Regions from separate parts of the Streptomyces griseobrunneus genome, predicted to be linked through region 3. Evidence: riboswitches for the same ligand, from Rfam matches in the RefSeq annotation. Region 3 holds a riboswitch; each other region holds the start of a gene.

Region 1 (7,485 bases), 1.2 Mb from region 3:
CCTCTCGGGGTCGGCGGCGTCGGCGGCGCGCACGCCCCCCGCTCGGTGTTCGAGACCGCGGCGGACGGGCGGCGCAGGCTCCGCAAGCCGGACCCGGGCCAGGTCTTCGCCCTCGTCGCCCTGCTCGTCGGGGCCGGCGTCTTCGTCGCCAACGTCGACATGGGCAGTGAGGCCGACCGCTACATCTGGCCGACGCTCCTCATCGGCGCGGGCTCCGTCCTCGTCTGGCGTCAGGCGGACAACGCGCGGCGCGCCCGCTGGATGGAGGTCGGCCGCCGCCGCCGGCTGCTGCAACTGGCACGCGCCCTCGCCGGGGTCGCCCTGGTGGGCCTCGGGCTCGCCGTCTTCATGGTGGTGCGCGGCTCGGCCGCCCAGCTCGGCAACGTCCTGACCGCCGCCATCGCCGTCCTCACCGGCATCGCCCTGCTCGCCGGCCCCTACCTGGTACGGATGACCCAGGACCTCTCCGAGGAGCGCCTGATGCGCATCCGCGCCCAGGAGCGCGCCGAGGTCGCCGCCCACGTCCACGACTCCGTGCTGCACACCCTCACCCTCATCCAGCGCAACGCGGACGACGGCGGCGAGGTCAGACGCCTGGCCCGCGCCCAGGAGCGCGAGCTGCGGAACTGGCTCTACAACCCCGAGGGCACCGGCAAGGACGAGGACGACGAGCCGGCGACCCTGGCCGAGGCCGTGAAGCGGGCCGCCGCCGAGGTGGAGGACAAGCACGGAGTCCCCCTGGAGGTCGTCGTCGTCGGCGACTGCCCCCTCGACGACAAGCTGGGCGCACAGATGCAGGCAGCGCGCGAGGCGATGGTCAACGCCGCCAAGTACGGTGGCGAGGGCGGTGCCGTGCAGGTCTTCGCGGAGGTCGAGGGCCGTACGGTCTTCGTCTCCGTACGGGACCGGGGTCCGGGGTTCGACCTGGACGGGGTTCCCGCCGACCGGATGGGCGTACGAGAATCAATCATCGGCCGGATGCAGCGCAACGGCGGCAGCGCCCGGTTGCGTTCGGTGCCCGGCGGGGGCACCGAGGTCGAGCTGGAGATGGAGAGGGCGAGCGAATGACCGAGAACACCGAAGCCACCGGGGGCCCGGAGCGGCGGGTACGGGTCGTGCTCGTCGACGACCACCGGATGTTCCGTACCGGGGTGCAGGCCGAGATCGGCCGCACCGAGGAGACCGGCGTCGAAGTGGTCGGCGAGGCCGCCGACGTAGACCAGGCGGTCACCGTCATCACGGCGACCCGCCCCGAGGTCGTCCTCCTCGACGTCCACCTCCCGGGCGGCGGCGGCGTCGAGGTGCTGCGCCGCTGCGCCCCGCTGATGGGCGCGGCGGACAACCCGGTCCGCTTCCTCGCGCTCTCCGTCTCGGACGCCGCCGAGGACGTCATCGGCGTGATCCGGGGCGGTGCCCGCGGCTATGTCACCAAGACGATCACCGGCACCGACCTGGTCGACTCGGTCTTCCGGGTCCAGGAGGGCGACGCGGTCTTCTCCCCCCGTCTGGCCGGCTTCGTCCTGGACGCCTTCGCCTCCACGGACGCCCCGCCGGTGGATGAGGACATGGACCGCCTCACCCAGCGCGAGCGTGAGGTGCTGCGGCTGATCGCCCGCGGGTACGCGTACAAGGAGATCGCCAAGCAGCTGTTCATCTCGGTGAAGACGGTCGAGTCGCACGTCTCGGCGGTGCTGCGCAAGCTCCAGCTCTCCAACCGGCACGAGCTGACCCGGTGGGCGACGGCGCGGCGGCTGGTCTGAGCGGGAAGAGCCGGACGAGCTGGGCCGGCTCCGGATGGGGCTACGCGGGCTCCAGCGAGATGTTGAGCTTCTCGCCGATCCGGCGGTAGCCGACGCTCGCGTAGATCCGCTCGACATCGGGGTCGCCGGGCTCCAGCCAGACGGTCCGGCAGCCCTGGTCGAGGGCCCGTTCCGTCAGCCATGCGGTGAGCGCGGCGCCGACGCCCCGGCGGCGGAAGGGGGCGGCGACGGCGAGGCCGGCCAGTTCGCTGAGGCCGTCGACCGGGACGGAGCAGCCGCCCGCTCCGGCCGGGGCGCCGTCGAGGACCGCCAGTGCGGCCACTCCGTCACCGGCGGTCGCCGCGCGCAGCCAGTCGGTCATGCCCGGCTCGGGTTCGCCCTCGCCGCCGAAGCCCTGGTGCTGGACGCGGGCGGTGTCGGTGAATTCCGCTTCGGTGGCGGGCACGGTGATGTGCAGGCCCTTGACCGGGTTCGGCGTACGGAGGTCGTCGCGGCCGCAGGCGAGCAGCGGGGCCCGGTTCTCCACGCTGAAACCGGCGGCCAGCAGGGCCGGTTCGACGGCCGGGGCCCAGGCGGGCAGGAACTCCAGGCGCGGCAGCCGCTCCCGCGCCCGGAACGCCTCGACCAGGGCGGCCACGTTGTCCGCCGTCGGTTCCGCATCCCGGTCGGGGATGGCGTAGTTGGCGTACTTCAGCTCCCAGCCCGGGTTGTGCCGGACGGTGAACGGGCCCACCCGGTAGTGGGCGGGGGACCGCAGTGTGAGCGTGCGGGCGTAGTCCTGGACGGCGTTCGCCATCGTCATACGGGAGTTCCTTCGACGGGAGGGGATCCGGCGACGGGGACTATGCCACCCGGGTCGCCCCGGCGAAAGGCATTTGATCGACGGGCGCGATGCGGACCGGGGCCCCCGGGCGCGGGGCGTGGATCATCTGGCCGCCGCCGATGTAGAGGCCGACGTGGCTGATCCCGGAGTAGAAGAACACCAGGTCGCCGGGGGCCAGTTCGGAGCGGGAGACCCGTTGGCCCGCGTTGATCTGGGTGTAGGTGGTGCGGGGCAGGCTGACGCCCGCCGCCTGCCAGGCCGCCTGGGTCAGGCCGGAGCAGTCGAAGGCGTTGGGGCCGGTGGCGCCCCAGACGTACGGCTTGCCGATCGCCCCGTGGGCGAAGGCGACGGCCCGCCCCGCCCGGGCGTTGGGGGCGGCGGCCGAGGCCCGGGCGGTGGAGCGGTCGGCGTGGTTGGCGGCGCGGTCGGCGGGGGCTGCCGGGCCGCCGCCGTGGGCGGCGTCGGCCGAGCGTTCGTAGGCGGCGCGTTCGTCGGCGGTGAGGGTGGCCAGGAGCTTGCGGGCGTCGGCCAGCTTGGTGGTGATCGCGGTGCGGTGCTCCTGCAGCTCGGCCCGGCGGGCGGCGAGCGTCTCGGTCTCCCGGTCGGCGCGGGCCTTGACCCGGGCGATGCCGGAGAGCTGGCGCCGGATGCCGGTGAGCAGGCTTGCCTGCCGGTCGCCCGCCCGGTCGAGCTGGGCGGCGCGCTCCAGGTAGGTGTCGGGGTCCGAGGAGAGCGCCAGCTGTACGGCGGGGTCGAGGGCGCCGGTGCGGTACTGGGCGGTGGCCATCGAGCCGAGCGTGTGGCGGGCGGTGTTGAGGCGGTCGGTGCGGCGGGCGGCCTCGTCGGCCAGGGTGTCGACGGCCTTGGTGGCGGCGGCTTCCTTCTCCTTCGCCCCGTTGTACTTCTCCGTCGCGACCTCGGCGTCGTGGTACAGCCGGTCGACCTTCGCGCGGACCTGGGCGGCGGTGGGAGCGGGCTCGGCGGGTGCGGCGCCGGCCCCGGTGGCCGAGGTGGCGGTGGCGGCCCCGGCGAGCGCCAGGGTGGCGGCGGTGCGGGCAGCAGGGCCGGTGAACGGGCGCTGCTTGGGTTTCCGGTGAGCGGATTTCCGGTGCGCGGCCACGGAGGCGGCATCCTTCCTGTCGGCTGCCCGCCGGGGGATACCGACAGGCCCGCCAGGGACGCTAATCCGGGCGCACGGAAAAGGTTCGCCATGACAGCTATTGCCCGGATGTGACGTTTCGCCGCCGCCGGATGACCGGAGATGCGGAGCCGGAATTGATCATTCCGGCAGGTTCGGGCGCGCGGTGCCCAGTTCCGGCGAAGGGCCCGAGAAAGACTTGCCTCACTGCTCGGCGATGTTCTGGCCATGGCTGGGCTCCGGAGCCATGAACCTCTTCGGGGGCCACCGCAGGGTCCTCCGGCGGGACCTCTCGGGGGCGGTCTCCGGCGGGCCGCCCCCGGCCTCCGGCCCTGCTACGCCGGGCGCACGCTGCCGTAGATCGGCATGTAGTAGATCGACTCCTCGCGGACGTTCGCCCCCGGCTTCGGGGCGTGGATCATCATCCCGTCGCCCTTGTAGATGCCGACGTGGCTGATGTCGTCGTAGAAGAAGACCAGGTCCCCCGGCTGAAGGTCGGAGGTGGCGACCCGGGTGCCGACCTCGACCTGGTCCCAGGTGGTCCGGGGCAGGGGCACGCCCGCCTCCCGCCACGCCGCCTGCGTCAGCCCGGAGCAGTCGTACGAGGACGGGCCCGAGGCCCCCCACACGTACGGCTTCCCGATCTGGGCGCGGGCGAAGGCCAGCACCTTCTCGGCCTTGGCGGCGTAGCTGCCGCCCGCCCCGGTCCCCGTACCCGTGCCGGTTCCCGGGCTCGTCCCCGTACCGCTGCCGGAACCGGAACCGCTGTCGCCGCCCGGTCCCTTCGCGGCCTCCTCGCGCGCCTTCTTCTCGGCCTCCTCGCGCTCCTTGGCCTCGGCGGCCTGGCGGCGGGCCAGCTTCTCCGCCTTCTCCTTGGCCTCGGCCTCCTTCTTGCGCTCCAGCTCCGCCAGACGTGCCTTCTCCTCGGCGGTCAGCCTGGCGAGCAGGGACCGGGCCTCGGTGAGCTTGGTCTGCACGTTCTGCTTGCTGGAGCGGAGCGCGGTCTGCGTCCCGGTGAGCTTCTCCAGGCTCTGCACGGCCTCCGCGCGCTTCTTCGACGCCGCGGCCTGCTGCGTACGGAAGTCGTCGACGGCCTTCTGCTGCCGTTCGGTCGACCGGCTCATCATCCGGCTCTGGTCGAAGTACGCCTGCGGGTCGTCCGCCAGGAAGAAGGTCGCCGTGGGCGCGATGCCGCCGGTGCGGTACTGCTCGGCCGCGTAGGCCCCCAGCTCCCGGCGAGCCTCGTTGATCTTCTCGGTCCGCTTCGCCACATCGGAGAGCAGCGTGTCGACCTTGGTGCGCTGGGCCGTGGAGGCGGACTTCGCGCGGTTGTACTGCTGGGTCGCGCTGCCTGCCTGCCGGTAGAGCTCGTCCACCTTCTTCTGGACCTCCTCCATGGCCGGCTTCGGCTCCGCGGGGGCGGCCGTCGCGCTCTGCGTGGAGAGCAGGGTCACAGAGGCCAGCGCGGCCGTCGTGAACCCGACGGCGGGGGTGGTGGTGCGCACCTTCGTGCGCGGCTTGCGATGCGATGCCAAGACCGGCATCTCCTTCCGTGGACCGCCTACCGGGTTAGCTGTCGGGTTCGGACGGAACGGAAGGCTGTCCTACGGTCCGGATGCGAGGGTACGGACCGATTCACCCCGGTGCTGCGTGTGGGTCCCCGGTTCCGAACTGCCGGTAGGGCAGCACGGATTCGGCAGAGGTGACCGTGAGACGTGGTTCGCCTCAGGGAGATACGGATCACCTGACCGAGCACGCTAGCCAACCCTTGGTGCCGCTGGGAAGGAGGATGAGCGATATGCCCGATACATTTTCGTGACCTTTTGGGATCGGAGGCCCCGTACCCCCTCCGACCGGGCGCTCTTTCACGGAACGTGGGCGTCCGCTCTCCGTGCGTACGGGGTCGGGTGGCCGCTTATGACCTTCGGCCGAACGTTGTCAGTGCGGCCCCCTAGACTCGGATGGCGATGAGCAGCCTCTTTGACGACAGTTTCCTGGCCGGCCTCCAGTCCACCGAGGACGGCCCGCCGCCGCCCCCCGAGGACCACGCACCCGAAGCGGTGCCGGAGGGACTCTTCGAGGGCGTCTTCGACGCGCCCCCGCCGCCCCGGGACGGGTATTACCGGGACGGCCACCCGCGCCCGGTCATCGACGCCGCGGCGCTGCTCGACGGGCTGAACACCGAGCAGCGCGCCGCCGTCGTGCACGCCGGGTCCCCGCTGCTCATCGTCGCCGGGGCCGGCTCGGGCAAGACCCGGGTGCTGACCCACCGCATCGCCCACCTGCTGGCCGAGCGCGGGGTGCACCCGGGGCAGATCCTCGCGATCACCTTCACCAACAAGGCCGCGGGCGAGATGAAGGAGCGTGTCGAGGAGCTCGTCGGCCCGCGCGCCAACGCCATGTGGGTCATGACCTTCCACAGCGCGTGCGTCCGCATCCTGCGCCGCGAGTCGAAGAAGCTCGGCTTCACCTCGTCGTTCTCGATCTACGACGCCGCCGACTCCAAGCGCCTCATGGCCCTGGTCTGCCGCGATCTGGACCTGGACCCCAAGCGCTACCCGCCGAAGTCCTTCACCGCTAAGGTCTCCAACCTCAAGAACGAGCTCATCGACGAGGAGACCTTCGCCGGTCAGGCGGGAGGGGGCACCTCCCATTCGAGCGAAGCCGAGAACGGGGGAGGCTTCGAGAAGGCGCTGGCCCAGGCGTACGCGCTCTACCAGGCACGCCTGCGCGAGGCCAACGCGCTGGACTTCGACGACATCATCATGACGACGGTCCACCTCCTCCAGGCCTTCCCGGACGTCGCCGAGCACTACCGCCGCCGCTTCCGCCACGTCCTGGTCGACGAGTACCAGGACACCAACCACGCCCAGTACACCCTGGTACGTGAGCTGGTCGGCCCGGCCGGAGAGGCCGACGCCCCCGCCGAGCTGTGCGTCGTGGGCGACGCGGACCAGTCCATCTACGCCTTCCGGGGCGCGACCATCCGCAACATCCTCCAGTTCGAGGAGGACTACTCGGACGCGAAGACGATCCTCCTGGAGCAGAACTACCGCTCCACGCAGACGATCCTCTCCGCCGCCAACGCGGTCATCGAGCGCAACGAGAGCCGCCGCCCCAAGAACCTCTGGACCAACGCCGGCTCCGGCGCCCGCATCATCGGTTACGTCGCGGACACCGAGCACGACGAGGCGCAGTTCGTCGCCGAGGAGATCGACCGGCTCACCGACAAGGGCGACGCCAAGGCGGGCGATGTCGCCGTCTTCTACCGGACCAACGCCCAGTCCCGTGTCTTCGAAGAAATCTTCATCCGCGTCGGCCTGCCCTACAAGGTCGTCGGCGGCGTGCGCTTCTACGAGCGCAAGGAGGTCCGGGACGTCCTGGCCTACCTCCGCGTCCTCGCCAACCCCGAGGACACCGTCCCGCTGCGCCGCATCCTCAACGTGCCCAAGCGCGGTATCGGCGACCGCGCCGAGGCCATGATCGACGCCCTGTCGATGCGCGAGAAGATCTCCTTCCCGCAGGCGCTGCGCCGTGTCGACGAGGCGTACGGCATGGCGGCCCGCTCGTCCAACGCCGTCAAGCGCTTCAACACGCTGATGGAGGAGCTGCGCACCATCGTCGAGTCCGGCGCCGGGCCCGCCGTCGTGCTGGAAGCCGTGCTGGAGCGGACGGGGTATCTCGCCGAGCTCCAGGCCTCCACCGACCCGCAGGACGAGACCCGCGTCGAGAACCTCCAGGAACTCGCCGCCGTCGCCCTCGAA
Region 2 (7,485 bases), 820 kb from region 3:
GGGCTGCGGGAAGATCCAGCACCCGGCGGGTGTCCTGAAGCAGCGCATGCCGGTCGCACAGGCAGTGGGTGCGGTCCTCGAATCCGGTGCCCCCATGGTCTCCATCGCCGGCGGCGAGCCGCTGATGCACCCGCAGATCGACGAGATCGTGCGCCAGCTCGTCGCGAAGAAGAAGTACGTCTTCCTCTGCACCAACGCGATGCTCATGCGCAAGAAGCTCGACAAGTTCACCCCGTCGCCCTACTTCGCCTTCGCCGTGCACATCGACGGACTCCGCGAGCGGCACGACGAATCGGTAGCCAAGGAAGGCGTCTTCGACGAGGCCGTCGCGGCGATGAAGGAGGCCAAGCGGCGCGGCTTCCGCGTCACCACCAACTCCACCTTCTTCAACACCGACACCCCGCAGACCATCATCGAGGTCCTCAACTACCTCAACGACGACCTCAAGGTCGACGAGATGATGATCTCGCCCGCCTACGCGTACGAGAAGGCCCCCGACCAGGAGCACTTCCTCGGCGTCGACCAGACCCGCGAACTCTTCAAGAAGGCCTTCGCGGGCGGCAACCGGGCCCGCTGGCGGCTCAACCACTCACCGCTCTTCCTGGACTTCCTGGAGGGCAAGGCGGACTTCCCCTGCACCGCGTGGGCCATCCCCAACTACTCCCTCTTCGGCTGGCAGCGGCCCTGCTACCTGATGAGCGACGGCTACGTACCGACGTACCGTCAGCTCATCGAGGAGACCGACTGGGAGAAGTACGGCCGGGGCAAGGACCCGCGCTGCGCCAACTGCATGGCGCACTGCGGCTACGAGCCCACGGCGGTGCTCGCCACCATGGGGTCGCTGAAGGAGTCCCTGCGCGCGGCCCGGGAGACCATCAGCAGCAACCGGTGACACCGTGACGGGGGAGGGGGCCGGTTGCTCCGGCCCCCGGAACGTACCGAAGGAGAAGATCGGGCGATGACGGACGGCGGTCCCCAGGGCTTCGACCTGGGACGGCTCCTGGCGGAGCGCGGGGCCGAGCGGTACGAGCTGCATGCGCGTCACCTCAACCACCAGCTGCCGCGCATGCTGCACACCATCGGCTTCGACAAGGTCTACGAGCGGGCCGAGGGGGCGTACTTCTGGGACGCGGAGGGCAACGACTACCTCGACATGCTCGCCGGGTTCGGTGTGATGGGGATCGGCCGGCACCACCCGGTCGTGCGCAAGGCCCTGCACGACGTGCTCGACGCCCAGCTCGCCGACCTCACCCGCTTCGACTGCCAGCCGCTGCCCGGACTGCTCGCCGAGAAGCTGCTCGGCCACAGCCCGCACCTGGACCGCGTCTTCTTCGGGAACAGCGGTACCGAAGCGGTCGAGACGGCACTGAAATTCGCCCGGTACGCCACCGGTAAACCCCGTGTCCTGTACTGCACCCACGCCTTCCACGGGCTGACGACCGGCTCCCTCTCGGTCAACGGCGAGAGCGGCTTCCGGGACGGCTTCGCCCCGCTGCTGCCCGACACCCCGATCGCGCTCGGTGACCTGGACGCGCTGCGACGGGAGCTGAAGCGCGGAGACGTCGCCGCGCTGATCGTCGAGCCCGTCCAGGGCAAGGGGGTGCACGCCGCGCCGCCCGGCTTCCTGCGTGAGGCGCAGGAGCTGCTGCACCGGCACAGGGCGCTCCTGATCGCCGACGAGGTGCAGACCGGCCTGGGCAGGACCGGGGACTTCTACGCCTACCAGCACGAGGAGGGCGTGGAGCCCGACCTCGTCTGCGTCGCCAAGGCGCTCTCCGGCGGCTATGTGCCGGTCGGCGCGACGCTCGGCAAGGACTGGATCTTCCGCAAGGTCTACTCCTCGATGGACCGGGTCCTCGTCCACTCCGCGAGCTTCGGCTCCAACGCCCAGGCCATGGCGGCGGGGCTCGCGGTGCTCGCGGTGATGGAGGACGAGGAGACCGTCGCCAATGCCCGGCGCACCGGTGATCTCCTGCGGGAGCGGCTGGCGGCGCTGGTGGACCGCTACGAGCTGCTGCACGAGGTGCGCGGGCGCGGGCTGATGATCGGCATCGAGTTCGGCCGTCCGTCCTCGCTGAAGCTCCGCAGCCGCTGGACGATGCTCCAGGCGGCCCGCAAGGGTCTCTTCGCGCAGATGGTCGTGGTGCCGCTGCTCCAGAAGCACCGCATCCTCACCCAGGTCTCCGGCGACCACCTGGAGGTGATCAAGCTGATCCCGCCGCTGATCATCGGGGAGGCGGAGGTGGACCGCTTCGTGGCGGCGTTCACGGAGGTCATGGACGACGCGCACAGCGGCGGCGGCCTGATGTGGGACTTCGGCCGGACCCTCGTCAAACAGGCGGTCGCCAACCGTTGAGTTTTTGCCTCCGGGGCAAATTATTTGCCCGGGAGGAAAGTTCCTGGCCCAATGGAGGCATGAATCCTCCGGACGAAGGGGTGGCCGACGAGCTCCCCGGCGTCGCACCCCGACTGCGCGAGCTGCGCCGCGGGCGCGATCTCACCCTGGAGACCGCGGCCCAGCGGGCCGGACTCTCCCCGGCCCACCTCTCCCGGCTGGAGACGGGCCGCAGGCAGCCTTCGCTGCCCATGCTGCTCGGCCTGGCCCGTATCTACGGTACGACGGTCTCCGAACTCCTCGGCGAGAAGCCGCCAGAGCGGGAGGCGGTCATCCGGGGCGGCGCCTTCGAGGGCGCCGAGGCCGACGGCTGGATGTACCGCCGGGCCGGTGGCTCCGGCCGCGCCATGCAGGCGCTGAGGGTCCGCGTCCCGTACGGCGCCCAGGGCGATCTGGTGCGGGTGCACCCCGGCGAGGAGTGGCTGTACGTCCTCGGCGGGCGGCTGCGGGTCGCGCTGGGGGAGACCGTGCACGATCTGGACCCGGGCGACAGCGCCCACTTCGACTCGCTCACCCCGCACCGGATCGCGGCCCTGGACCGGGGCGGGGCGGAGCTGCTCTTCGTCCACTCCCTGCTGCAGAGCCCCGCGGCCGAGCTCTGCCTCGGCAACGCACTGCACGCGCGCTGACCCCTTCGTTCCCCCGGCCGCGAGGCCGGCAGAGAGGACCGTCATGTCCGATTCCGAGCGCTACGACCCGCTGACCCCGAGGAACCCCAAGGCCACGAAGGACACCCAGGAGCGGCGGATGCCGCGCGGTCTCATCATCCGGCTCTTCGCCTACCTGGTGGTCGGCCATGTGATCGCGGCCTTCCTCTACCTGCTCTTCGTGGTGGCGGGCGCGGAGTGACCGCCCGGCTGATCCCGCAGCCCTGATCCTGCGGCCTTTGCCTTCTCAGCCCTGGTCTAGCAGCCGCTCGCGCAGCCGCTCCCGGGTCTCGGGGGAGACCTTCAGCCCCTCCGCCAGGTAGCGGTCCGTCGTGCCCCAGGTCTCGTCAATGGCCGCGAACGCCGCCGCGAGATAGGCGGCCTCCGCCCCGAAGAGCGGGTTGAGGAGCTCCATCACCTCGGCGGACATCCCTGTCTCGGACATGTCCGAGCGCTTCACCTTGTACCGCCGGTGGGGATCGTTGGACTTGAGGTAGTCCGCCTCGATCGCCTCGCGCTCGACGCCGACCGCGAGCAGCGAGACCGCGATCGACAGACCGGCCCGGTCCTTGCCCGCCGCGCAGTGCATCAGCGCGGGCACGCTGTCCTCCGCCAGGGCGTGCAGCACCCGGCTGTGCTCGGCGGTGCGGTCCACGATGGTCGAGCGGTACATGGTCAGCATGCGCTCAGTGCCCTTGCCGTTCGCCAGGATCGAGCGCAGCTGCTCGATGTTCCCGTCGCGCACCAGCCGCCAGAACTCGGCTCCGTCGGCCGGGTCGGAGAGCGGAATGCTGACATTACGGACACCGGCCAGCTCGATGTCGTACCCGTCGAGCTTGTGGTCGGCGGAGTTGCGGAAGTCGAAGACCGTGTGCAGCCCGAGCCCGCCGAGGAAGAGCGCGTCATCGGCGCTGGCGTGCGCCAGGTGACCGCTGCGGTAGAGCCTGCCGAAGGCGGTGCGCCGCCCGTCCGCGGTGGGGAGCCCGCCCACGTCGCGGAAGTTGCGCACTCCGGTGAGTGCGGTCTCTGTCGGCGGGACCTGCGGCACCTGCTGCGTCACGGTGGCTCCTGGATCTCTGGCGTCGGCGCGGCTCTCCGGCGAGGGCGCCCCTGTGACGATACGACATCGATTCGGCGGAAAATCAGCGGTCCGCTGATGGTGTGTCAGGGGAGGCGCGCACGGTGTGTCCGTATTGGTGTATTTCGTAGAACATGCCCCGCTAATGGGGGAGATGGGATTCCGTAGGTGAGCGGGATCATATCCGTGACGGACCGTGGCGGCTGCGCCCGGATGTTTTCCCGGTATCCGTACGGAAAGCCAAGATCCGTAATCCACGGAGTGTGACGGGAAATCCGGAGCGAAATTGAATCGATGATTCCGGTGTGCAACCGACGGCTTGTTCCTGCCGTCCTCACTCGTTTACGGTCACCGTCAATCCGGACGGACCGCCTAATCCTGCCGCCGCCCGGAATTCGCACCCAACCCACTCACGCGTGGCAGGAGCGGGGGAACCAGGTAAGCCGCCGGCCCGGAGCGATCCGGACCGGCTCGGGGTGAAGTCGCCACCCGGCGACCGGGCATCTCCAGCCCGAACCCGACAGCTCACCTCGCAGGCGCCGGAGAGGAACTTCCCCATGCCCGCAAAGGGTAAGCACCGTCGTACCAAGTCCGGCCCGATCCACCGCGGCGTCATCGCCGCGGGCACCGGCGGCGCCGTACTCGCCCTCCCGCTGATCGGCGCCACCGGCGCCCACGCCGCGGAGAAGGCGGCCCCCGCGGCCGCCACGGCCGCCGCAGTGCAGTCCGCCCCGCAGGCCGCGCCCGCCAAGGCGAAGGCCGCCCCGAAGACGTACTCCGTCGTCTCCGGCGACTACCTCGCGAAGATCGCGGCCGAGCACCAGGTCAAGGGTGGCTGGCAGAAGCTGTACCAGGACAACCGCTCGGCCGTCGGCGAGAACCCCAGCCTGATCTTCCCGGGCATGAAGCTCACCCTCGGCGCCAAGGCGTCCGGCTCCGCCGCGCCTTCGGAGGCCAAGAAGGCCGCTCCGGCCCCCAAGGCCGCCCCCAAGGCCGCCCCCAAGGCCGCGCCGAAGAAGGCTGAGCAGGCCCCGAAGGGCGACACCCTCTCGGCCGACGAGTCCGACGCCGCCGCGCCGGCCGGCACCTCCGCGCAGACCGGTTCCTCCGAGGCCAACGGCTCCGGCTGGTCCGCCCCGCTCGCCAGCGCCAACGTCACCACCCAGTACCGCGCTTCCGGCGCCAGCTGGTCCAGCGGCTACCACACCGGCTCGGACTTCCAGGCCGCCTCCGGCACCCCCGTCCTCGCCATCGGACCGGGCACCGTGGTCTCGGCCGGCAACAGCGGCTCGTACGGCAACGAGGTCGTCATCCAGCACGAGGACGGCATGTACTCCCAGTACGCCCACCAGTCCTCGCTCAACGTCTCGGTCGGCCAGACCGTCACCGGCGGCCAGCAGATCGGCCTCTCCGGCTCCACCGGCAACTCCACCGGCCCGCACCTCCACTTCGAGGTCCGCACAGGCCCGAGCTACGGCTCCGACGTCGACCCGATCGCCTACCTGCGACAGCACGGCGTCTCCCTCTGACCCGAGGGCAGCAAGAAGTGATCGAGGGGCGGTGCGCAGCGGCGCACCGCCCCTCCACTTATTCCGGCTTTACCAAAACCTGACCGGGTGGTCTATCTCACCACCCGTCAACCCCGTATTACGGTCGCGTAGGTCACATTGAACGGTGCAGGATATGTGCTTGTGGCAGACGATTCGAGAACCCAGCAGCAGAACACCATCGGGTCGTACGCGGCGATCGGGGACAGTTTCACCGAAGGTGTCGGAGACCCCGGCCCCGACGGCACCTTTGTCGGCTGGGCGGACCGGTTCGCGGTTCTGCTCGCCGACCGGCTCCCGGCCCCCGACGCAGCGACGAGCCCGGACGAGACCCGGCACGGGAACTTCCGTTACGCCAATCTCGCCGTACGCGGACGCCTTCTCGACCAGATCGTCGAGGAGCAGCTCCCCCGCGCCAAGGAACTGGCCCCCGACCTGGTCACCTTCTGCGCGGGCGGCAACGACATCATCCGGCCCGGCACCGACCCCGACGATCTGGCCGAGCGCTTCGAGCGGGCCGTCGCGGACCTGACCGACGCGGTCGGCACCGTCATGGTCACCACCGGGTTCGACACCCGGGGCGTTCCGGTGCTGCGCCACATGCGCGGCAAGATCGCCACGTACAACGTCCACCTGAGGGCCATCGCCGACCGCTACCACTGCCCCGTGCTCGACCTGTGGTCGCTGCGGTCGGTCCAGGACCGGCGCGCCTGGGACGCCGACCGGCTCCACCTGTCGCCCGAGGGCCACACCCGCGTCGCGCTGCGCGCCGCCCAGGTCCTCGGCCACGAGGTGCCGGCCGACCCGGACCAGCCCTGGCCGCCGCAGGCCCAGCGGAGCCCCTTCGACGCGCGGCGCGACAACATCCAGTGGGCACGGGAGTACCTCGTGCCGTGGATCGGCCGGCGGCTGCGCGGCGAGTCGTCCGGCGACCACGTCGAGGCGAAACGGCCGGACCTGCTGCCCCTGTAGGACGCCTTTCCGGTCAGGGCTCCAGCAGCGGAAGCGCACGCCGGGACAGGCCCGCGGTGCCGGGCCCGGCCGGCGGCCCGCCCGCGGCGAACCCGGCGGGTACCCGCTCCAGGACGCCGCCCGCGAACACGTCGTACAGCGGCAGCGTCTCCAGGTGCACATAGCCGATGTGGCAGTCGCACACGGCGAGCGGACAGGCCCGCGGCCCCAGCGCCCGGCGGTAGCTGCCGTCGTAGAGGTTGCCCAGCTCCGCCTTGACGAAGTGGCAGCGCCGCACCGTGCCGTCGCCGTCCACCGAGATCACCGACTCGCCCGTCCGGCAGGGGAGCCCCGCCGAACGGTGCGGGTGCCTGCTGTAGGGGAAGAGCGGGTCCAGCTCGGTCCACCGCTCCGCCTCCTCGTCGGTGTACGTCTGCCCCTCGGCGGCGTTCACCCAGAGGTAGACCTCCTCGGGCAGCGCCGCCCGCAGCCGCCGGGCCTCGGGAAGGTGCGCCTCGAACCCCACCACGCCCACGCTGTAGCGGACGCCTCGTGCGGACAGCTCCCGGCACCTGCCGAGGAACCGCTCGTACGGCGTCTGCCCCGGGTGGTACGTGCACCAGAGCGCGATCTTCTCCGGATCGGCGTCCGCCAGCCATGTGGTGCGGCCGCTGAGGTTCGTCTGGATGGCTACCCTGCCGATGTGCGGCAGCCGGGACAGCTCGGTCAGTGCCCGCCGGTACCAGGACCGCACCAGGCCCTCGCCCCACGGGGTGAACAGCACCGACAGCCGGTCGCCGGTCTGCGTGGCGGCCCACGCGGTGAACCGCTCCAGCGCCTCCCGGTCAGCTGTCAACTGGGCCCTGC
Region 3 (7,485 bases):
GCCGCGGTCGACGAGGAGCTGGCCCGGTTCGCCGCCGACGGCCCCACCGCGGAGGAGATGGAGCGGGCGCAGGCCCAGTTGGAGCGCGAGTGGCTGGACCGCCTGGGGACGGTCGCGGGCCGCGCCGACGAACTGTGCCGCTACGCGGTCCTGTTCGGTGACCCCCAGCTCGCCCTGAGTGCCGTGGGACGCGTCCTGGACATCACCGCGGAGGAGGTGCGCGAGGCGGCGGAGGCGGCCCTGCGTCCCGACAACCGGGCGGTGCTGGTCTACGAGCCCATCGAGCCGGCCGACGAGGCCGAAGGCACCGACGAGCCCGAGGGGGCGGACAAGTGAGCGACGCCGCCGTGACTGGAGTAGCCATGGAGTACCACCCGCAGCCGACCCCGGGCACCGCCCGGCCCTGGGCGTTTCCCGCGCCCGAGCGCGGCGCCCTGCCCAACGGGCTGACCGTGCTGCGCTGCCACCGCCCCGGCCAGCAGGTCGTCGCCGTGGAGATCTTCCTCGACGCGCCCCTGGACGCCGAGCCCGAGGGCTTGGACGGCGTGGCCACGATCATGTCGCGCGCGCTCTCCGAGGGCACCGACAAGCGCAGCGCCGAGGAGTTCGCCGCCGAGCTGGAGCGCTGCGGCGCCACCCTCGACGCGCACGCCGACCACCCCGGCGTCCGGGTCTCCCTGGAGGTCCCGGCCTCCCGGCTGGCCAAGGCGCTCGGCCTGGTCGCCGAGGCCCTGCGCGCCCCGGCCTTCGCCGAGAGCGAGATCGAGCGGCTCGTCGGCAACCGCCTCGACGAGATCCCGCACGAGCAGGCCAACCCGTCCCGGCGCGCCGCCAAGCAGCTTTCCAAGGAGCTCTTTCCGGCCACCGCCCGGATGTCCCGCCCGCGCCTGGGCACCGAGGAGACGGTGCGGCGGATCGACGCCGCCGCCGTGCGCGGCTTCTTCGACGCCCACATCCGCCCGGCCACCGCGACGGCCGTGATCGTCGGTGACCTCACGGGCATCGACCTGGACGCCCTGCTCGCCGACACCCTCGGCGACTGGTCGGGCGACGCGGGCCAGGCCCGCCCGGTCCCGCCGATCACCGCCGACGACACCGGCCGTGTGGTCATCGTGGACCGCCCCGGCGCGGTCCAGACCCAGCTGCTGATCGGCCGCATCGGCGCTGACCGGCACGAGCGCGTATGGCCCGCGCAGGTGCTCGGCACGTACTGCCTGGGCGGCACCCTCACCTCCCGGCTGGACCGGGTGCTGCGCGAGGAGAAGGGCTACACCTACGGCGTACGGGCCTTCGCCCAGGTCCTGCGCTCGACCGGCCCCGACTCGGGCGGCGCGGCGATGCTCGCCATCAGCGGTTCCGTGGACACCGAGTCCACCGGCCCGGCGCTGGACGACCTCTGGAAGGTCCTGCGGACGCTGGCGGCCGAAGGGCTGACCGACGCCGAGCGGGAGACGGCCGTGCAGAACCTGGTGGGCGTCGCCCCGCTGAAGTTCGAGACGGCCGCCTCGGTGGCGAGCACGCTGGCCGACCAGGTCGAGCAGCACCTGCCCGACGACTACCAGGCCCAGCTGTACGCCCGCCTCGCCGAGACGGGCACCGTGGAGGCGACCGCGGCCGTGGTCAGCGCCTTCCCGGTGGACCGGCTGGTCACGGTCCTCGTGGGCGACGCGGCGCAGATCGCGGAGCCGGTGAAGGAGCTCGGCATCGGAGAGGTGACCGTCGTCAGCGGCTGACGCCGCGTCGGTATACACCAGGACGAAGAGGACCCCGGCGGACAGCGATCCGCCGGGGTCCTCCTTATTTGTCCGTTAAGGCCTATTGATTCTCTTTGTTGGGGAGAGTGACTTTCTGCCCTGTGGGATGCGCGACAAATCCCCCTGTCCGTTTGGTGATGGGAAGTCGGCCCGCCTAGCGTCGGCTCGGCTGTCCGTCACCCGTATGCCGCACCCGCGGCGCCGGGCAGCCATCGCCGAGTCCCCGTCAGGCGCGAGCCTGGGGAGCCGGGGACCCACGCAGTCCCTGGGGTGAATCGGAAGTCCGTGCCGTGACCCGGCGCGGGGATCCGTAGGAGACCTTCCTGCTCCGAACCCGTCAGCTAACCCGGTAGGCGAGAAGGAAGGAAAGGATCAGCCCCTCCATGGCGTTCACCCGTGCCACCGGGAAGCACCGTGCCCCGAGCCGCCTGACGCGCCGCGGCGCCAAGGCCGCCGGCATCGCGGCCCTGGCCACCACCGGAGTCCTCGGCTCCCTGGCCTCCCCGGCCGCCGCAGCGGACTCCGAGGCCCCCAAGGCCGCCGAGAGCGGACTCACCCAGGCCATCGCCCTCGACGCCACGCTCGCCAAGCAGATCGAAGCCCAGGCCCAGGCGCAGCACCAGCAGGCCGAGGCCCTCGCGAAGGCGAAGGCCGAGGCGGCCGCCGAGGCCAAGGTCAAGGCCGCGAAGGCCAAGGCGAAGGCGGAGGCCCGGCGCAAGGCCGAGGCCCGCGCCAAGGAGATCCGCGAGGAGAAGGCCCGGGCCGCCCGCGCCGCCGAGCGCGCCCGTCTGAACGCCTTCCACCTTCCGCTCGCCGGCTCGCACGTCACCACCGGCTACAAGACCGGCGGCTCCCTCTGGTCCTCCGGCAGCCACTCCGGCGTGGACTTCATGGCCGCCTCCGGCAGCTCCGTCGTCGCGGTCGGCGCCGGCACGGTCGTCGAGGCCGGCTGGGGCGGCGCGTACGGCAACAGCATCGTGCTCCGGATGGCGGACGGCACGTACACCCAGTACGGCCACCTCTCCTCCATCGGCGTCGCCGTCGGCCAGAGCGTCACCTCCGGCCAGCAGATCGGCCTCTCCGGCTCCACCGGCAACTCCACCGGCCCGCACCTCCACTTCGAGGCCCGGACCACCCCCGAGTACGGCTCGGACATGGACCCGGTCGGCTACCTGCGCTCGCACGGTCTGAACGTCTGACCCCACCTCGCGCGACCTCCCCACCCGAAGGCCCCGGCTTCCCGCCGGGGCCTTCGGCAATGAGTCAGGAATCCCCCGTACCGGGCCTCTCCGTACCGGACCTTTGGCCAGAAGATATCCATGGATTCCGGCCTGCCATCGGAAATTGCGGCAGATTGCAATAGAGTCACGGAACAGGCGTCGGCCGGCCGCGTTTCGCGGGGATTAAGGCGGAGGTTCGGACATGCGCATTCCCGCGCATTCGGTATGCACGGCAATCCGTGACGACATCGTCTCCGGTGTCTACGAGCGCGGCAGCCGCCTCACCGAGGAGCTGCTGGCACGGCGGTACGGGGTCTCCCGCGTCCCGGTGCGCGAGGCGCTGCGCACCCTGGAGTCCGAGGGCTTCGTCGTCACCCGCAGGCACGCCGGGGCCTGTGTCGCCGAGCCCACCGAGCAGGAGGCCGCCGACCTGCTGGAGGTGCGGATGCTCCTGGAGCCGCTCGGCGCGGCGCGGGCCGCCCAGCGCCGTACGGAAGCCCACCTCAAGGTGCTCCGCGGGCTGGTCAGGCTGGGCCAGGAGCGGGCCCGCCGGGGGGAGGGGGAGGATCTGCGGTCGCTGGGCGGCTGGTTCCACGAGACCCTCGCCCAGGCCTCCGGCAGCCCCGGCCTGATCGCGCTGCTCACCCAGCTCCGGCACAAGATCGCCTGGATGTACGCCGTCGAGCAGCCGGCCCGCCCGGTCGACTCCTGGGTCGAGCACGGGGCGATCGTGGACGCGGTGGCGCGCGGCGACGCGGAGCGGGCCAGGGCACTGACCGCCCAGCATGCGGAACGGGCCGCCGGCGCCCACCGGCTGCGCCGCCCGGACCGCCCCGGCCGTCGCGCGGCGCCGCCGCCCCGGGTGAGTTCTTCGCAACACGGCGTAAACATCGCGGGTGTCCGGCATTAACAATGACGCCGTATACAAAGAGGAGCAATTGCCGAGGGCTTTATTTGTGCTGCCCGAATGGGCAATGCATCGGCTTCAGGAGTAACGAAAGAGCCGTGGTCCCCAAAAGGGTTCCACGGCTCTCGCGAAGAACGGATTCCGGCCGAACCGTCGAAAGGACCGGTGTACCGGAATCGGACCCGGAGCGGGTCGGGCGGCCGGACGGCCTGTCGAGCGGTCAGACGGTCTCGGGAAGCTCTTCGAGCCCCTCGGCGACCAGCTTCGCCAGACGGTCCAGAGCGGCCTCGGCGTTGTCCGCCTCGGACGCGAGCACGATCTCCTCGCCGCCCTGCGCACCCAGACCGAGCACCGCGAGCATGGAGGCGGCGTTCACCGGGTTGCCGTCGGCCTTGGCGATCGTCACCGGGACGCCGGAAGCCGTGGCGGCACGGACGAAGATGGAAGCGGGGCGGGCGTGCAGGCCCTCGGTCCAACCGACGTTTACGCGGCGCTCAGCCATGGTTCTGCCCTTCACATATCAACGGTTGTCTAGACCAGTCTCTCACGCGGTGCGCAATGCTGTGCCCGGCCTCCCCTCCCACCTGATCCACACGACAGGCCCTCGTCCGGGTCGTCCTCAGACTGCCCCGGTACCGATCCCTCCGCGACCGGGATGTCGGCCGTAGGCTTTGCCCATGGAGCCCACGCCTGAGCAGAGTCCGCATCACGCGTACCCCGACCACTGGGAAGCGGACGTGGTGCTCCGTGACGGCGGCACCGCGCGCATCAGGCCGATCACCACGGACGACGCCGAGCGGCTGGTCAGCTTCTACGAGCAGGTGTCCGACGAGTCGAAGTACTACCGGTTCTTCGCACCGTACCCCCGCCTTTCCGACCGGGACGTGCACCGCTTCACCCATCACGACTACGTCGACCGGGTGGGACTGGCCGTCACGATCGGCGGCGAGTTCATCGGTACCGTCCGCTTCGACCGCATCAACGAGCAGGGCAGGCCCGCCTCCGCCCCCGCCGACGAGGCCGAGGTCGCCTTCCTCGTCCAGGACGCCCACCAGGGCCGCGGAGTCGCCTCGGCGCTGCTCGAACACATCGCCGCCGTCGCCCGCGAGCGCTCCATCCGGCGCTTCGCCGCCGAGGTGCTCCCCGCCAACAACAAAATGATCAAGGTGTTCCGGGACGCCGGCTACACCCAGCAGCGCAGCTTCGAGGACGGCTCCGTCCACCTCACCCTCGACCTCGAACCCACCGAGAAGTCCCTCGCCGTCCAGCGCGGCCGCGAGCAGCGTGCCGAGGCCCGCTCGGTGCAGCGCCTGCTCGCCCCCGGCTCGGTCGCGGTGATCGGCACCGGCCGCACGCCCGGGGGAGTGGGCCGCACGGTCCTGCGCAACCTCCTCGCCGCCGGCTTCACCGGCCGTACCTACGCGGTGAACCGCGCCTTCGACGAGGGCCTCGCCACCCTCGACGGGGTCCCCGCCCACCGCTCGCTCGGCGAGATCGACGAGCAGGTCGACCTCGCCGTCATCGCGGTCCCCGCCCACCGGGTCCCCGAAGCCGTCGCGGACTGCGGCGAGCACGGCGTCCAGGGCCTCGTCGTTCTCTCCGCCGGCTATGCCGAGAGGGGCTCCGCCGGCCGTGAGCTCCAGCGCGAACTGGTCCGCCAGGCCCGCTCGTACGGCATGCGGATCATCGGCCCGAACGCCTTCGGCATCATCAACACCGCCGAGTCCGTCCGGCTGAACGCCTCCCTCGCCCCCGAGTCGCCCGCCCGCGGCCGGATCGGCCTGTTCACCCAGTCCGGTGCGATCGGGATCGCCCTCCTCTCCGGCCTCCACCGGCGCGGCGCGGGCCTCTCCTCGTTCATCTCGGCGGGCAACCGGGCCGACGTCTCCGGCAACGACTTCCTCCAGTACTCGTTCGAGGACCAGGACACCGACGTCGCCCTCCTCTACCTCGAATCCCTCGGCAACCCCCGCAAGTTCACGCGTCTCGCCCGCCGCACCGCCGCCGTGAAGCCCGTCGTCGTGGTGAAGGGCGCCCGGCACAGCGGCACCAACCCGCCCGGCCACGCCGTCCCGGTCAGCCGTATCCCCGACGCCACCGTCTCCGCCCTGATGCGGCAGGCGGGCGTCATCCGGGTCGACACGGTGACCGAGATGGTCGACGCCGGACTGCTCCTGGCCGGCCAGCCGCTCCCGGCCGGGCCCCGGGTCGCGATCCTCGGCAACTCCGAGTCCCTCGGCCTCCTCACGTACGACGCCTGCCTGGCCGAGGGGCTCCGCCCGCGCCCGCCGCGCGACCTCACCACGGCCGCTTCGCCGCAGGACTTCCGGGACGCGCTGGCCGAGGCGCTCGCCGACGGGACCTGCGACGCCGTGATCGTCACCGCCATCCCGTGGGTGGGGGAGAGCGGCGAGGCCGAGACCGGTGACGGCGAGGTGCTGGCCGCAGCCCTGCGCGGAGCCGCGGCCGGCGGACCTGCCAAGCCCGTCGCCGTCGTCCACGTGGAGATCGGCGGCCTCGCGGAGGCCCTGGCCGCCGCGAGCAGCACGGCCGCACCCCGCACCCGGCCCACCACGCTCGCCGCCCAGCCCGCCGCCGCCCAGCCCGCCGCCGCACCGGGCGCCCCCACCGGAGCCGCCCCCACGAAGCCCGGCACCCAAGCGACCACGGGGGCCGCAGGAAACGAAGCGCCCCCGGCAACCGAAGCGACCGCAGAGACCGAAGCCGCCGACCCGCCCGCCCGCCCCGGTCGCATCCCCGCCTACCCGGCCGCCGAACGTGCCGTACGGGCAATGGCCGAAGCCGTGAAGTACGCCCAGTGGCGGCGCCAGGCGGCCACGCCCGGCAAGGTGCCCGAGTTCCTGGACGAGACCACCGACGAACCCGGCGCCGCCGCCCTGATCGACACCCTGCTCGGCACCGCCCCCGACCCGCGCGGCCGCCCCCTCACCCACGACGAGGCCCGCGAGCTGCTGGGCCGCTACGGCATCGCCGTACGCCCCACGCTCCCCGCCCCGGACCCCGAGGCGGCCGTCGCCGCGGCCGCCCGCCTCGGCTACCCGGTGGCGCTGAAGACCACCGCACCCCACCTGCGCCACCGCGCCGACCTCGGCGGCGTACGGCTCGACCTCGCGGACGAGGACGCGCTGCGCCGCGCGTACGGAGAGTTCACCGAGCTCCTCGGCAAGCCCGCCGAACTCCTCCCGGTCGTCCAGTCCATGGCCCCGCGCGGTGTGGACACGGTCGTACGGGCGTCCATCGACGCCGCCGCCGGGGCCGTCCTCTCCTTCGGCCTGGCGGGCGCCCCCTCCGAGCTGCTCGGTGACACCGCGCACCGGCTGGTTCCGGCCACCGACCGCGACGCCGCCGAACTGATCCGGTCGATCAAGGCGGCCCCGGTCCTCTTCGGCTGGCGCGGCTCGGCGCCCGTCGACACCCCGGCCCTGGAAGAGCTGCTGCTGAGACTGTCCCGGCTGGTCGACGACCATCCCGAAGTGGTCTCCGTGGCGCTCGAACCGGTGGTCGTGGCCCCCCAGGGCCTCACCGTGCTCGGTGCGACCGTCCGCCTCGCTCCGCCGCCCCCGCGCGGCGACCTCGGCCCCCG

What was found. A riboswitch is a leader RNA that binds a small molecule or an ion and turns the genes downstream of it on or off. The one in region 3 is predicted to bind cyclic di-AMP.
Region 1: another riboswitch for cyclic di-AMP. It lies ahead of ACK8N7_RS13115 (C40 family peptidase); the one in region 3 lies ahead of ACK8N7_RS07705 (M23 family metallopeptidase).
Region 2: another riboswitch for cyclic di-AMP. It lies ahead of ACK8N7_RS04430 (M23 family metallopeptidase); the one in region 3 lies ahead of ACK8N7_RS07705 (M23 family metallopeptidase).

The regions. Positions count from the first base shown of each region.
Region 1 is NZ_CP177080.1:2,979,913-2,987,397, reverse strand. Features, by position in the region: gene ACK8N7_RS13135 (PspC domain-containing protein) at 1-1,068, shown strand, start outside; gene ACK8N7_RS13130 (LuxR C-terminal-related transcriptional regulator) at 1,065-1,760, shown strand; gene ACK8N7_RS13125 (GNAT family N-acetyltransferase) at 1,801-2,562, opposite strand; gene ACK8N7_RS13120 (C40 family peptidase) at 2,603-3,703, opposite strand; gene ACK8N7_RS13115 (C40 family peptidase) at 4,057-5,265, opposite strand; cyclic di-AMP (ydaO/yuaA leader) riboswitch at 5,264-5,430, opposite strand; gene pcrA (DNA helicase PcrA) at 5,689-7,485, shown strand, end outside.
Region 2 is NZ_CP177080.1:939,975-947,459, reverse strand. Features, by position in the region: gene hpnH (adenosyl-hopene transferase HpnH) at 1-892, shown strand, start outside; gene ACK8N7_RS04450 (aspartate aminotransferase family protein) at 959-2,356, shown strand; gene ACK8N7_RS04445 (helix-turn-helix domain-containing protein) at 2,416-3,024, shown strand; gene ACK8N7_RS04440 (DUF6126 family protein) at 3,068-3,244, shown strand; gene ACK8N7_RS04435 (tyrosine-protein phosphatase) at 3,290-4,102, opposite strand; cyclic di-AMP (ydaO/yuaA leader) riboswitch at 4,509-4,674, shown strand; gene ACK8N7_RS04430 (M23 family metallopeptidase) at 4,678-5,649, shown strand; gene ACK8N7_RS04425 (SGNH/GDSL hydrolase family protein) at 5,812-6,639, shown strand; gene ACK8N7_RS04420 (STM4011 family radical SAM protein) at 6,653-7,485, opposite strand, start outside.
Region 3 is NZ_CP177080.1:1,758,299-1,765,783, reverse strand. Features, by position in the region: gene ACK8N7_RS07715 (M16 family metallopeptidase) at 1-336, shown strand, start outside; gene ACK8N7_RS07710 (M16 family metallopeptidase) at 363-1,733, shown strand; cyclic di-AMP (ydaO/yuaA leader) riboswitch at 1,958-2,124, shown strand; gene ACK8N7_RS07705 (M23 family metallopeptidase) at 2,138-2,953, shown strand; gene ACK8N7_RS07700 (GntR family transcriptional regulator) at 3,177-3,884, shown strand; gene ACK8N7_RS07695 (HPr family phosphocarrier protein) at 4,102-4,383, opposite strand; gene ACK8N7_RS07690 (bifunctional acetate--CoA ligase family protein/GNAT family N-acetyltransferase) at 4,559-7,485, shown strand, end outside.